Nodosilinea sp. E11: one gene and its partner. The main gene of each other region encodes a partner of the protein of the gene in region 2 in a complex. Links are inferred from orthologs where the notes say so. Each region holds a gene or a part of one and is shown on either strand. Other genes may lie near its edges. The genes, in order: RRF56_RS03445 and RRF56_RS15615.

Region 1 (6,470 bases), 2.8 Mb from region 2 along the record:
TGGCTAGCGGGGACAAATGCAGCCCGGCTGGCCTTGGGGCAAGATCCCTTAACCCTGCCTGCAACGATGATGCTGGGGGCGCTGATCGATTTCATTACCTCCGCCGAACCGAAGCACTTTCAGCCGATGCCGCCAAACTTTGGCATTTTGCCGCCCCTGCCGGTAAAAGTGCGGGGCAAAAAAGAGCGCTACGGCCAATACCGCGATCGCGCTTTGCAAGACCTGCACACCTGGGCGGTAGAGCAAACCTTGGAGTTGCACCAACCCAGCCTTAGCCTCTCTGCCTGAGACAATACTGGTCGTTCAATCGACCAGCCTTAGTTAGGCAAATAGTAATACCAAAGCATTTTCTATCGTGAGAAGGGGGGCGATCGCTGAGGGCCTTGATACGATCGACATTGGTTAAGGGAAGATTATAATTAGGTTAATAAAATAAATGGGGGTGACTCAATGACCCAATCTAATTCTTCTAATCGTAACGAAATTGACAATTTTCTCTGCCCCCGCAGTCGCTATTACGGTGAGTTTTCGCCCCAGCAACTCACGTTTAATGCCAATTTGCAGGAATTCGCCCACCGCATTGGCTACATTTCTGGTCTGCAAACCGGCGGCAAGCTTTCACCCGATGAAGCCTACGACCAAATTAAGACGCTTTATAAGCAGTTAAAGCGCAGTAAGAAAGGGCTCAACGTTTAGCGGGTCGCTGGCGATCGCTGCTACACCCCACCCAATCTTGCCCAAAACCCATTGCCGTTGCTCCAAGTGCTCGGCGATGGGTTTTGGCTTTCGTGACGGTATAGGATTTTTGGCTATGGTGCATCGACTTCCTCGCTATGCGGCCAAACGGGTGCGTCGCGATCATAAAATGCTTTACGAGGTTGAGGGCCGCTGTTATCCCGGTGTCACAACCGTGCTGTCGGCCACCAAACCCCAGGAGGCACGAGAAGCGCTTCAGCGCTGGCGGCAGCGGGTGGGCGTTGACGAAGCCCAGCGCATTTCGGGCAACGCGTCTTCGGCGGGCACTCGCTTGCACAAGCAAATTGCCGCCCACCTCAATGGCAAACCGGTCGAAATTTCGGCTGATTTAGCAGGCTATTGGGCCTCGATTCAGTCGGTACTGGCCCAGGTAGAAGAGGTGCTGCTGGTGGAAGGGGCGGTGTGGCACAGGGCGGGGTTTGTGGGCTTTCCCGATGCGCTGGTGATGATTGACGGTGAGTTGTACCTGTGCGACTGGAAGACGGCGCTGCGCCCCAAGCAGCCCCAGTGGTTGGAAGATTATTTTTTGCAGATAGCGGCCTATCGCGCGGCGGCCACTCAGGTGTATGCCGACTTTGGCTTAGAGGTACAAAAGGGGCTGGTGGCGATCGCCCTGGCTGACCAGCCCGCCCAGCGTTTCGAGGTTTCTCTAGCCGAGATGAATGACCACTGGCAGCAATTTCAGCGGCGGTTGCGAGAATTTGAGTATCGACGGCGGCGCTGAGGGGCTGGTTCAGCAATCCTTGGTTCTGTGCCTCAGAGCAAACATGAAGGGTTATGAGTTTAACGATGGGCGCTTGAACTGAAACACGATCAGGGCTAGTAAACCGGCAACTAGCCCCCAAAACGCAGAGCCGATGCCAAAGAGCGTGATGCCCGAAGCGGTGACCAAGAAGGTGATTAGGGCGGGTTCGCGATCGCCTTCGTTTTGCAGGGCGGTAAACAAGCCGTTGCCGATGGTACCAAACAGGGCCAGACCGGCGATCGCCAGCACCAGTTCTGGCGGGAAGGCGGCTAATAGGGCGGCGACGGTAGCGCCAAAAAAGCCGATCAGCAGGTAGAAAAACCCGGCGGCGATCGCCGCTACATAGCGCTTGCCGGGGTCTTCGTGGGCCTCACGCCCCATGCAAATGGCGGCGGTAATGGCGGCCAAATTGAGGGCAAAGGCACCAAATGGGGCGAGCACCACCGTTGCGGCTCCGGTCCAGCCAATGACGGGCGAGATCGGCACGGTGCCATAGCCAGAGGCCCGCAGCACGGCAACCCCCGGCACATTTTGAGAGGCCATCGTGACCACAAACAGCGGTAGAGCCACACCAATCGTCGCCCCGAGCGAAAACTGGGGAACCGTGAAGACGGGCCTAGCCAGTTGCAGGCTCACGCTGTCGAACTGGATCAGGTTTTGCAGCGCTGCGATCGCAATACCAACCCCCAATGCCGCCACTACGGCGTAGCGCGGCTGGGCGCGGCGCATGGCTAAGTAGGTGCAAAACATGGCAAAGGTCATGGCAAATTGGGTCTGCATGGCCGTAAACACATCCAGCCCAAAGCGCAGCAGTACCCCGGCCAGCATTCCTGCTGCCAGCGCCAGGGGAATGCGACTCATCAACCGTTCAAACCAACCGCTAAATCCAGCAAGGGTAATCAGCATTCCCGACAGCAAAAACGCCCCGATCGCCTCGGCCATGGGCACCCCCGTTGCCGAGGTAATCAGCAAGGCCGCCCCCGGTGTAGACCAAGCGGTGACCACTGGCGCACGGTAGCGCAGCGATAGGCCAATGCAGGTCAAGCCCATGCCCAACCCCAAGGCCCACATCCAGGACGCGATTTCGGCGGGGGTGGCACTGAACGCCTGGGCGGCCTGAAACACAATCACCGCTGAACTGGTAAAGCCTACCAGCACGGTGACAAACCCCGCGATGATCGCTGAGAGAGAAACGTCGTTGAAAAAGCCTTTGGCAACCATGGTCTTAGTCGAGACTGCTCAGATTAGACTACAGGGAGCCAGCCTCAACTGTCCTGTGGTGCAGGGGCTTAAACGACTTGCGCTTCCTGCATAACGGCCTTGGGGTCGGGCAGGGTGTCGGGGTCGCCCACATAGATGCCGAGCGATCGGGCCACTTTGACCATGGTGCTATCGGTTTCGACCGGGCTGGGGCAGATGCCGCGCAGGTGGCACTCACGCACGGTGGCAATCACGTCACCTAGGTCTTTAGAGCGCACGCGGCCTGCCTCCCACACCACCAGGCGGTTGTAGCGGCCTTCGGCGATTAGGTCTACGGCTTTGCGGCCAAAGGCTGAGGCCAGCAGGCGATCGCTAGCAGTAGGAATGCCGCTGCGCTGAATGTGGCCCAGCACCATGGCGCGAGTTTCGACCCGGTCCATATCGCAGTAGGCGGTATCGCCGGTTTGGCAGAGGGTGCGGCTGCGCTCGGCGATCGCCGTCGCCAACGATTCGCCAATCAGGTGCTGAGGCTTGCCGTCTTCGCCATGGACACCTTCAGCCACAACCACGAGGGCAAACTTGCGGCCCCGCTGGCGCAGATCGGCAATGTGCTGACAGATCTGAGTAACAACTAGGGGGTTGAGTTCGGGCACCAGCTCAGGAATTAAAATCACATCGGCCCCGCCCGCGATACCGCCGTGGAGGGCCAGGTGCCCGGCGTCGCGGCCCATGACTTCGACCACCATGACGCGATCGTGGCTGGCAGCGGTAAAGGTGAGGTCGTAGAGGGCGCTGTTCACTGTCTGCACAGCGGTATTGAAGCCAATCGATTTTTCGGTAAACGGCACATCATTATCGATGGTCTTGGGAATACCGATCAGGTTCCAGCCGCCGCGCTGGGCTAGGTCGTAGATAATATCGAGGCTGCCGTCGCCACCGATCGCAATTAGCGCATCGAGGTTGAGTTTTTCGTAGCCCGCCAAAATTTTGGCCATTTGGTCAGGCCCGTCGAAGCGGCTTTTGCTGAGCGAGCCCAGAATGGTGCCGCTGAGAAATTGCAGCACATCGAGCCCCTGCAAAATGCCGGGAATGTCGTAGCCGTGGTCGGTGAGCCGCAGGTGGTCGGGGTCGTACTGGCCGTCGGCCACCTGCATAAAGCCATCGGTGCTATAGGGAATGCCAATCACATCCCACCCACGCCGATTGGCGCATTTGACCACCGCTCGAATGACGGCGTTGAGGCCGGGGCAGTCGCCGCCGCTAGTGAGAATGCCAATGCGCTGAGTGGTTGTCATAGAAGGATATCCGAAAGGCTGATCTCCTTAATCCTCAGGCCGATGGAGCCTGAGGAACCGCCACTCTTCAATAGTCTTTAATAGTCTTAACGCAGAATAATCTTCGCTAACGAGAGTGAACTTTTGCTTAATTGCACAGGTCAGTGGTCCAGTCTTCAGAGCCTCGCCCTGGCTGACAGCGGGCCTGTTGTCCGGCCCAGTCGAGCCGCCATTGGTCGCCTTCGGGCACAAACTCTAAGCGATAGCGCATGCCGTTCACCGAGTCGTCGGCCAGGCCGGTTTGGGTGAGTAACACTAGGGCTCCAGCGTCGGTTTCTTCGATCAGGTCTGCGTATTCAGTAAAGTTACCTTCCCCTGGCTCGGTGCTGCCAAATACTGCTAGGGCAATTTGGGTGGGGTCTGTACCCACCGTGCTGTCGTCTTCAGGGACAGGCACTTCGTTGTAGTCGGCGCGATCGCCCACTTCAGTGGTTCCCGGCGCTTGGCCTGGGGCTTCTGTGGTGGGCGGCACCACCTCTGGGGTAGTTGCCCTGGGCTCACAGGCCGCCAGGGTAATCGCTAGCGCACCAGCGGTTAGGGTAGACAGTAAGTACTTGTTAACCATGGGTTTCCTTAGATAAACGCTATTAATGTATCTAAAACAACAGAAATCAGAGTCGTTCGCCAGGATACACGACGACATCGGCCTTTAGCCAGAGCGTCGTTCATCAACTGCAACCCTTCGCTAGAGAAAAAGGGGCGATCGCCCCGTTCCCTCGTCACCGGAACCTGCAATCTGAGTGATGTTTTTGCCCTGAGAAGCTATTTAGGCTGAGGAGAGACTATGGCGTTGCTGTTGTGTCTTGCTGTTCTATTGGCTCCCTGTTTTGACTTACGATTCTGCGATCGCACCTACCCTGCCGGGCACCGAGCCCGCCACCCTGACTACTGCCTACCGCCATCGTCGCTGGCTGCCAGAGCAGGTTTTGTTTACCCCCGCCGCCCTAGATGAACCCTGGGGGCAGCGCATTTTAGAGCGGGTGCAGGCCCACAATCTACCGGTAGACTTTCTCAAGCAAAACCGCCTGAGCGGTCTGCGAGGGGATACCGAGCGCGAGACCTATGCGATCGCCAAGCGCACCCTGGCCGTAGTCACCGCCCCGGCGGGCCAGCTTAAGCTGACGCCGATTCCGCCCTCGGCTGACTGGCAGTTTCACCTGGCCCAGGGCTGCCCGGCCCACTGCCAATACTGCTACCTGGCGGGCAGTTTGCAGGGGCCGCCCGTGATCCGAGTCTATGCCAACCTGCCGCAGATTTTAGACAACCTGAAGCACTACGAGAGCGCTGACCGACTCACCACCTACGAGGTCAGTTGCTACACCGATCCCCTGGGCATTGAGCACCTGACTGGCAGCTTGGCTGAGTGCATTCGCTACTTTGGCGATCGCGATCGTGCCCGCCTGCGCTGGGTGTCAAAGTTTGACTCGGTTGACGACCTGCTAACTCTGCCCCACCGGGGCCACACCCGCTGCCGCTTTAGCATCAATGCCGCTTCGGTATCGCGGCGGCTAGAGGGGGGCACTGCCTCGGTGGCCGAGCGGCTCCAGGCCATTCGCCAGCTGGCGCTGCCGGTAGAGCGGGGCGGCGGCGGCTACCCGGTGGGCTTTGTGATCGCCCCGATTATGCCGATTGAGGGCTGGCAAGACGAGTACAGCCAGCTGCTAGAGGCCGCCGCCAGTGCCCTCGACTTTGACTGCGACCTCACCTTTGAGCTGATTTCCCACCGGTTTACCCCTGGGTCTAAGGGGGTGCTAGAGCAGTGGTACCCCAACAGCAGCCTTGACCTCGACGAGTCAACCCGTACCACCAAGCGCAACAAGTTTGGCGGCACTAAATATGTCTACGACAAAGACACCATGACCGAGCTACGCACCTTTTTTGAATCTGCGATCGCGCGCTGGTTTCCCCAGGGCAAAATCCTCTACTGGACTTAGCCTCGTCGTCGCGTAATCTATCGGTAAGACCGACTGGGCGATCGCAGAGGGTTATAGTTGACTCTCATCAGGCAGAATTGGCCTAGCTGAGCCTCATCTCTGGCTTGCTTGACTGGATTCTGGGCTGGTCGTGGCATGATTTAATGCAGTCCGTGAACCGGAAGGGGTTTATCATCTATGGCTTTACCCTTTGACGCAGCCCCCAGCGAGGCGCGAATTGAGCGATTTTGGCAGCTCTCGGCCAGCTTTGGCATGGAGCGCAATGCCTACCACAACTATTTAAATGAGTTAGTCAGCGATCGCTACGCCCTGATCAAAGGACTGCAACTGTTGCGCGACGAACTGCAATTTGCCGGAGTTAGCCCCACCGATATTCAGGCCTGCGGGGCCGACATGAGTCTGCCCAGCGCGGTGACGACCCTGGCCTACACCAACTGCGGCGATCGCATTCACCAGGGCGAAGCTACCAAGCGCTACCGTGATGTGGTCGCCTCTCGCTTT
Region 2 (6,643 bases):
CAAACCCAGCGCTAGAGGCCAGTAGAGCTGGCAATACAATACGGCGGAAGGGCGAATCATCCATAACGAAAGCACAATGAGAAAATAACCCGGGCCAGTAGAGCCCTACAGCGGAATCCCCTTCAGAATACGCAATCAATCAGCAAGAATCTGCGAATTCACGGGTGGTGCTCTGTGATACTTTGATAAATTCTTTCCGCTGTATCAGTATTTATACGTAGACAGCCGCCGATTTTTCACCCTGTTCAGCGTTTCTTTACACAACCTGATCTAGTTCCATCACAACTTAATGCCTCTGCTCCCGATCGCCTGAGATCATCCGCGAGTATTAAAACCAGAGTCTTTGATCAGCAACGGGATACAACTTATGCGGTGGAATATTGTTGTGAGTCTGCTAGTCCTGCTAACTGCCGTCATGCCTGCGGCCCTGCGAGTCGCTCGTGAGCAGCTCAGTCAGTATCAATCAGGCGAGGCCATAGCCACAGAATCCGGAGCCACCGTGCGATCGGCCCTGCCGACGTCCGATCAGCCCTGTCAGCAGTGCGACCTAGTCGCCGCCGACCTCAGTGGTCAAGACCACAGCCGCAAAAACTTTCGTGAGGCCAACATGGCTGGGGCCAACCTTACCCGCACCCAACTCATCAATGCGGTACTTCACCAAGCTAACTTGACCCAAGCCACCCTCCAAGGGGCCAACCTCCAGGGAGCCGACCTGTCCCAGGCCATCCTTACCCAGGCCGACCTATCCCAAGCCCAAATGCTCCACGTCAGTCTAGTTCAAGCCGACCTGACCAGCGCCTCTCTTACCCAAGCCGAGCTGCGCGATGCCGCCCTGTGCTCAGCCCAACTTCAGGGAGCCGACCTCTCAGAAGCCAGCCTCTACGGCACAATTTTGCGTCAGGCTGACCTGTCAAACACCGACCTGCGAGGAGCCGATCTGCGCTATGCCGACCTCTATGAAGCCAACCTCACCAATGCCAACCTCACCGGAGCACGCCTAGAGTTTGCTACCATGCCCGACGGTAGCACCTACAACCAGGGTTATATCCAACCCATCAACCCCTCCCAGGGCTGCGACCCCACGGCGGCAGCCAACATTGCCGATCAGCCCAGACCGCAATCACCTCGCCAGCAGCCTTAAACTCCCGCCTACAGGCAGACCTCCTCCCCCCTTCTCAGGCCGCCACAAACCGCTCTCTCCTCGGTTCTCACAGGCGAAACCCACCTAAAACGACATAACCTACTGTGCCCTGGGCGACAGCCCTCCGGCAGCCGCTTCAGTAGCTACCTGGCCACCACCAATTACCACGTCATCTAGCTCTAGGGCGGCAATCAAGTAGTTGAACCAATGCCGCCCGCGCGCCCATTTTAAGTTTTGCCAGCCAAGGGCATCGGTTTCACCAGCATGCCTTTAGAAAGCGCCCCTAACATCACTGAAAGTTGACAATCCGAGCAAAGCTATCGGGTTCCAAGCTAGCACCGCCCACCAAGGCCCCGTCGATCTCAGGCTGAGCCATCAACTCATCGACGTTGCTGGGTTTAACCGAACCGCCGTACTGAATGGTGACATCAGGGTTTTTCAGCAGCTTGCGAATGCCGCCAATCACCTGGTTGGCATCAACCGCTTCGCAGGTGTCGCCAGTACCAATCGCCCAAATGGGCTCGTAGGCAATAATCAAGTTGTTTTGATCGACATCGACCAGGCCTTGCTCAATCTGGGTGGCAATCACCGCTTCTGTTTCTCCCGCATCGCGCTGGGTCTTGGTCTCACCCACGCACAAGATCGGCGTCAGGCCGCACTTTTGTGCCGCTTTCAAGCGCAGATTCACCGTCTCGTCGGTGTCAGCAAAATATTGACGGCGTTCGCTGTGGCCCACAATCACGAAGCGCACCCCTAGCTCCCGCAGCATATCCCCAGAGATTTCGCCGGTAAAGGCACCTTCAGGCATCCAGTGAATATTTTGAGCACCCACCTTAATTCTGGCTCCGTGCAGACTCTTAGACAGTGCCCCCAGAGCCGTAAACGGCGCACATAGCACTATTTCGCGCCCGTCTGGGGTCTCGGTCAGTTGCCCCAGGAAATGACGCAGAAAATCCAGGGTTTCGCCCTGGGTCTTATACATTTTCCAGTTGCCAGCAATTACAATTTTTCGCACGGTAGTTTAAGGTCGAGGGTTGTACAGATCAACTCGCATCACTGCATCCTACTAAGTAAAGGCACCCCTGATCAAATTCAATTCACCCCAGCGAGGTGCAACCTAGAACCCTGGAGCCTAGTCATCGTAGCCCAGGGTCTCGGCGGCGCGGCGTTGCAGAGAGGCAGCAATATCGGCATAAAGAGAGGCATCTCGATAGGAGTTGCCCACGGGGTTGCACTCTAACAGAAATCCGTACACCACACAGGCAGCCAGATAGGTGCCGTAAACCGTGGAATGGGCATCGGGGGAAGCCAGTTCCAGCCCGAGTCGAGCTTGGCGAGAGAAACCCAAGGCCAGCGCCACCACGCTAACCATCATCAAAAACTGGACGATAGCCTTACCCTGTTTCAATCGGTTAGCCATCGTCCAGTTTCCCTGAACAGCCTAGTTTCACGCACCGGGCCGTCTTAGGTTACGGGCAGTGACGTCTAGCCCGTAGTCACCTACGGGAGTTCCTCAATGGGGAACCAACCTAGTCTCACACACCAGCCGCCGCACGGGCAGCCGCCGCTTCGTCGGGGTGAATGTTGAGGCGGGTCAGGTTAATGCGACCGCGACCGTCAATTTCACGCACTTTGACAATCACCTCGTCGTCTACATTGACCTCATCTTCAACCTTGGCCACTCGGTAGTCAGCCAGCTGAGAAATGTGAATCATGCCCTCCTGGCCGGGCATAAACTCAACAAAAGCCCCGATGGGAATAACCCGAGTTACCTTGCCGACAAACACATCGCCAGCGGCGGGCTTGAAGACAATCGATTCGATCAGGGCTTTGGCCTGCATCGCCTTTTCGCCCTCGATCGCCGACACAGTCACGGTGCCATCGTCGTTAATATCGACTTTAGCGCCGGTTTGCTCGGTAATCGCTTTGATCTTCTTGCCACCGGGGCCAATCACCATACCGATCATTTCGGGGTCGATCTTGAAGCTAATCAAGCGCGGCGCGTAGGGCGATAGCTCGGTTCTGTGGGTGTCAATGGTGGCCAGCATTTTCTCTAGAATATGCAGCCGGGCAGGCTTGGCCTGGTTGATGGCGTCCGCAATGACCTGCAAGGGCAGCCCGGTGATTTTCATGTCCATTTGCAGGGCAGTGATACCGGTATCGGTACCGGCCACCTTAAAGTCCATATCGCCCAAGAAGTCTTCAATACCCTGAATGTCGGTGAGGATGCGCACCTCGTCACCCTCTTTGATCAGGCCCATGGCAGCACCGCTGACCGGCTTGGTAATGGGCACGCCGGCATCCATCAGCGACAGGGTAGAGCCGCATACCGACCCCATCGACGTGGAGCCGTTAGATGACAGCACCTCTGACACCACACGAATGACGTAGGGAAACTCTTCTTTGGGCGGCAGCACCGGCACCAAAGCTCGCTCAGCTAGCGCACCGTGGCCAATTTCACGCCGACCGGGCGATCGCATCGGCCGAGTTTCGCCCACCGAGTAGGGAGGAAAGTTGTAGTGGTGCAGGTAGCGCTTCTCTTCGTCGGGGTGCAGATCATCCATCATCTGGGCATCGCCAGGGGTGCCCAGGGTGGTCACCGACATCACCTGAGTCAGCCCACGCTGAAATAGCCCCGTGCCGTGGACTCGTTTGGGTAGCAGGCCGACTTGACAAGAAATGGGGCGCACCTCGTCGAGCTGACGGCCATCAACCCGCACTTTGTCTACGACGATTTGCTGCCGCATCAGCTTTTTAGTCACCGATTTATAGGTGTTGCCCAAAGCCTTAGCGTTCTCGGCAACGGCTACTTTGACCGAGTTATCGTCCTCTAGGGCATCAGTGGCGGCAACTAGCTCCTCTTTAATCGCATCGAGCTTTTCATCGCGCTCGGGCTTCGTGAGGCTAAACTGCTTCAGCACCTCTTTGATCGCCGCTGCCGTTTTTTCTTCAATAAAGGTAGCCAGGGTGGGGTCGGTTTCGGGTTCCGCTTCGGTAACGACCTCAATGCCCAACTCCTTGATCAGCTCTAGCTGAGCTTTGATCAGGTCTTGCACCACCTCATAGCCAAAGTCGATGGCTTCAATCACATCGGCCTCAGGCAACTGGTTAGCGCCAGCTTCAACCATGATCACACCGTCGGGAGAGCCAGCTACCACTAGGTCCAGATCACCGTTTTCCACTTCTTTGTAGGTGGGATTGATCACAAAATCGTCGCCCACTAGCCCAACGCGCACTGCCGCCATCGGACCGCTGAAAGGAATTTTAGCCAGCAGCACAGCGATGGAAGCGCCGGTTGCCGCCAAGACATCGGGGGGCACTTGCTCATCCATAGCCAGCGTGGTCGCGACAATCTGAATGTCGTCGCGCAACCATTGGGGAAACAGAGGCCGCATCGGGCGATCAATTAGGCGGCAGATCAGAGTAGCCCGCTCGGGGGGCCGTCCCTCTCTACGCAAAAATCCGCCAGGAATGCGCCCAGCAGCATAGAGTCGCTCTTCGTAGTCAACCAACAGGGGCAAAAAATCGATGCCCTGACGACCGGCTGAGCGGGTTGCGGTCACCAGAACCGCTGTTTCCCCCGACTGCACCAGCACAGCACCCCCGGCCTGGGGAGCCAGCAGCCCACCTCTCAGGTGAATATCACGGCCGCCGAAGGATATTGTTTTTTCAAATTCTTGCATGTACGCCTACGTCCTTTCTCTTTTCCATTCTTCTGTGTTACTTTGGCCTGATCCTAGCACCGATGGCGGCAATGGCTTCTTGCCGAGGCCACCGTAGACAAAATTAGGCAAAAGACTTAAGGTTTTCAGCCTGGCAGCAACCCAATGTAACCCTGATCAAATGGGGCTACGGCCAACAAGAGAAACCGTTATTGCAGTATTGGTGAGCGAAGCAGCAAGGTTTTGTAGGTCAATCGCAGCCCAGCGCTATGAGCTAGCGGTCTTGAGATGTAAGGGCATTGACCATTTCAATAACGACTGCAAGGCAAGCTCAAACGCGATCGCATTACTGTTCTCATTCCCGCGATCGCTGACCGTTAAGCCTCTAAACTCATTAGATTGCCAACATGCTGACGTTATGGGCTAGCGATCGCTTCGAGTAGGTAACTTAACCCAATAGCCTCAGAATTTGACAACAGGCTTACAGTGGTTGGCAAAACTACAATATTTCTTGCTGAGGGGTGCATCCCGGCTTTGTGAATGCGCTGCGTCATTCCCACGCAGGTGGAAATCTACGGGAGAGTAAGCTATCCGGCGTGGGGTCCCCGCCCCACGCCTTCGCGGGGGCAGGCTCTGCACGGGAACCACAGGCAAGCTGTTCGTCAGAGTAATGACTTTGCAAAACTGGGATGTACCCTTGCTGAGGATGCTCTTGCCGAGAGTGATCGAATCCTAGGAGCCAGGATTGAAAAACAGTGAGCTGCCTTATGCACAGAGTGCTAATAGGCCAGAGTTTCCAATGTTTCGCGCAGATAACGACGCACTAATTGGTCTAAAGGGGCAGACTCAGCCTCAGAAACGGGCAGTTCACCTTTCCAGCTTTTGAAGCCAGAGCTACCGGCGATCGCACATTTAAGGCCATACCAAATACGGGCGTGGTCAGAAAGCTGTGTAGAGTTTGCAGAACGAGTTACGGCCATAGCTGCCTCAAAGAAAGCTTAGATAAACGCTAAATCCTGTGCCATTCCAAGAATCAAGCCTGCTCAAACACCCGTGAGCTAAGAGACAATTCTGGAGCGTTGAACGACTACCTATACACCATAGCGCAACCCTTCCCCAGGGATTGTGACAAAGACCACAGTATATTGAATTGACAAAAATCTATGGATATAAATTTAACCCCTGCGATCCTTAATTGATGAATGTACCGGCACCGACAGTGCACCGGCATCGGGTAGCAGCGTCTTTTCAGTAGGCTGAGGGCAATCCTCCATCGCCATTACATCATGTTCAGCCGAATCTGTAGTTAAGTCATCGTTCTCAGGATGCTGCCACCCTAGACGACCCTGGAGTGGATGGATGATGTCTGCATCGCTCACTTCGGGATGAAGAGCCTCAGGATGTATTGCCTCAGGATGTATGACTTTGGGATGGAGCGTCATCGCCTCAGGTAATTTTTCAGGCAGCAATGATTCTTCAGGAGGCCTTGGGTTGAGATCGCCCTCGGCGGAGATGGCCTGAGCGATCGCCCCATCGACTGTAGACTTACCCACAACAGCAGCATCACCCATCGAAGCCGACTGGTCCGAGGCGGGTGGCGCTATCACAGGCAGAATCTGGCCCACAGACAACCCCAACCAGCTAAAATCGGCAGCGATTTTGTCGGTTGGATAGGGCAAAACCTTTTGCAGGTTTCGATCGGGGGTAGCTAATACCTGGAGTACCGCTACTGGCACCTGCAAAAACAAGTTGGCCATGAAAAAACTCAGAGCAGCGATCGCGACTCCCCCTACCCGTCCCCAGTCCCCAAACGGCGTCAGATCTCGGGCTAAAAACGCCA

The links.
Region 1: RRF56_RS15615 (region 2) and RRF56_RS03445 share a complex: the UniProt entries of both Bacillus subtilis proteins name them as parts of the possible RNA degradosome complex. The link is inferred for Nodosilinea sp. E11 from one-to-one orthologs.

What each region holds. Positions count from the first base shown.
Region 1 is NZ_CP136520.1:184,715-191,184, reverse strand. The notes cover bases 1,894-4,679. They hold RRF56_RS03445 (ATP-dependent 6-phosphofructokinase), read right to left. Parts: upstream 3,997-4,679; coding sequence 2,791-3,996; downstream 1,894-2,790. Other genes in these bases: RRF56_RS03440 (hypothetical protein), read right to left, coding at 4,124-4,600; RRF56_RS03450 (benzoate/H(+) symporter BenE family transporter), read right to left, coding at 1,894-2,722. Outside these bases: FADH(2)-oxidizing methylenetetrahydrofolate--tRNA-(uracil(54)-C(5))-methyltransferase TrmFO, read left to right, coding at 1-288; RRF56_RS03460 (hypothetical protein), read left to right, coding at 451-696; RRF56_RS03455 (PD-(D/E)XK nuclease family protein), read left to right, coding at 812-1,480; more of RRF56_RS03450, read right to left, coding at 1,532-1,893; RRF56_RS03435 (spore photoproduct lyase family protein), read left to right, coding at 4,947-5,969; RRF56_RS03430 (hypothetical protein), read left to right, coding at 6,147-6,470. UniProt on the Bacillus subtilis protein: Catalyzes the phosphorylation of D-fructose 6-phosphate to fructose 1,6-bisphosphate by ATP, the first committing step of glycolysis.
Region 2 is NZ_CP136520.1:3,028,120-3,034,762, reverse strand. Bases 2,251-5,209 are described here. They hold RRF56_RS15615 (polyribonucleotide nucleotidyltransferase), read right to left. Parts: upstream 4,825-5,209; coding sequence 2,677-4,824; downstream 2,251-2,676. Other genes in these bases: RRF56_RS15620 (hypothetical protein), read right to left, coding at 2,274-2,561. Outside these bases: RRF56_RS15635 (hypothetical protein), read right to left, coding at 1-64; RRF56_RS15630 (pentapeptide repeat-containing protein), read left to right, coding at 386-1,141; tpiA (triose-phosphate isomerase), read right to left, coding at 1,431-2,156; RRF56_RS15610 (hypothetical protein), read right to left, coding at 5,583-5,783; RRF56_RS15605 (low-complexity tail membrane protein), read right to left, coding at 5,979-6,643. UniProt on the Bacillus subtilis protein: Involved in mRNA degradation. Catalyzes the phosphorolysis of single-stranded polyribonucleotides processively in the 3'- to 5'-direction. Necessary for competence development in Bacillus subtilis.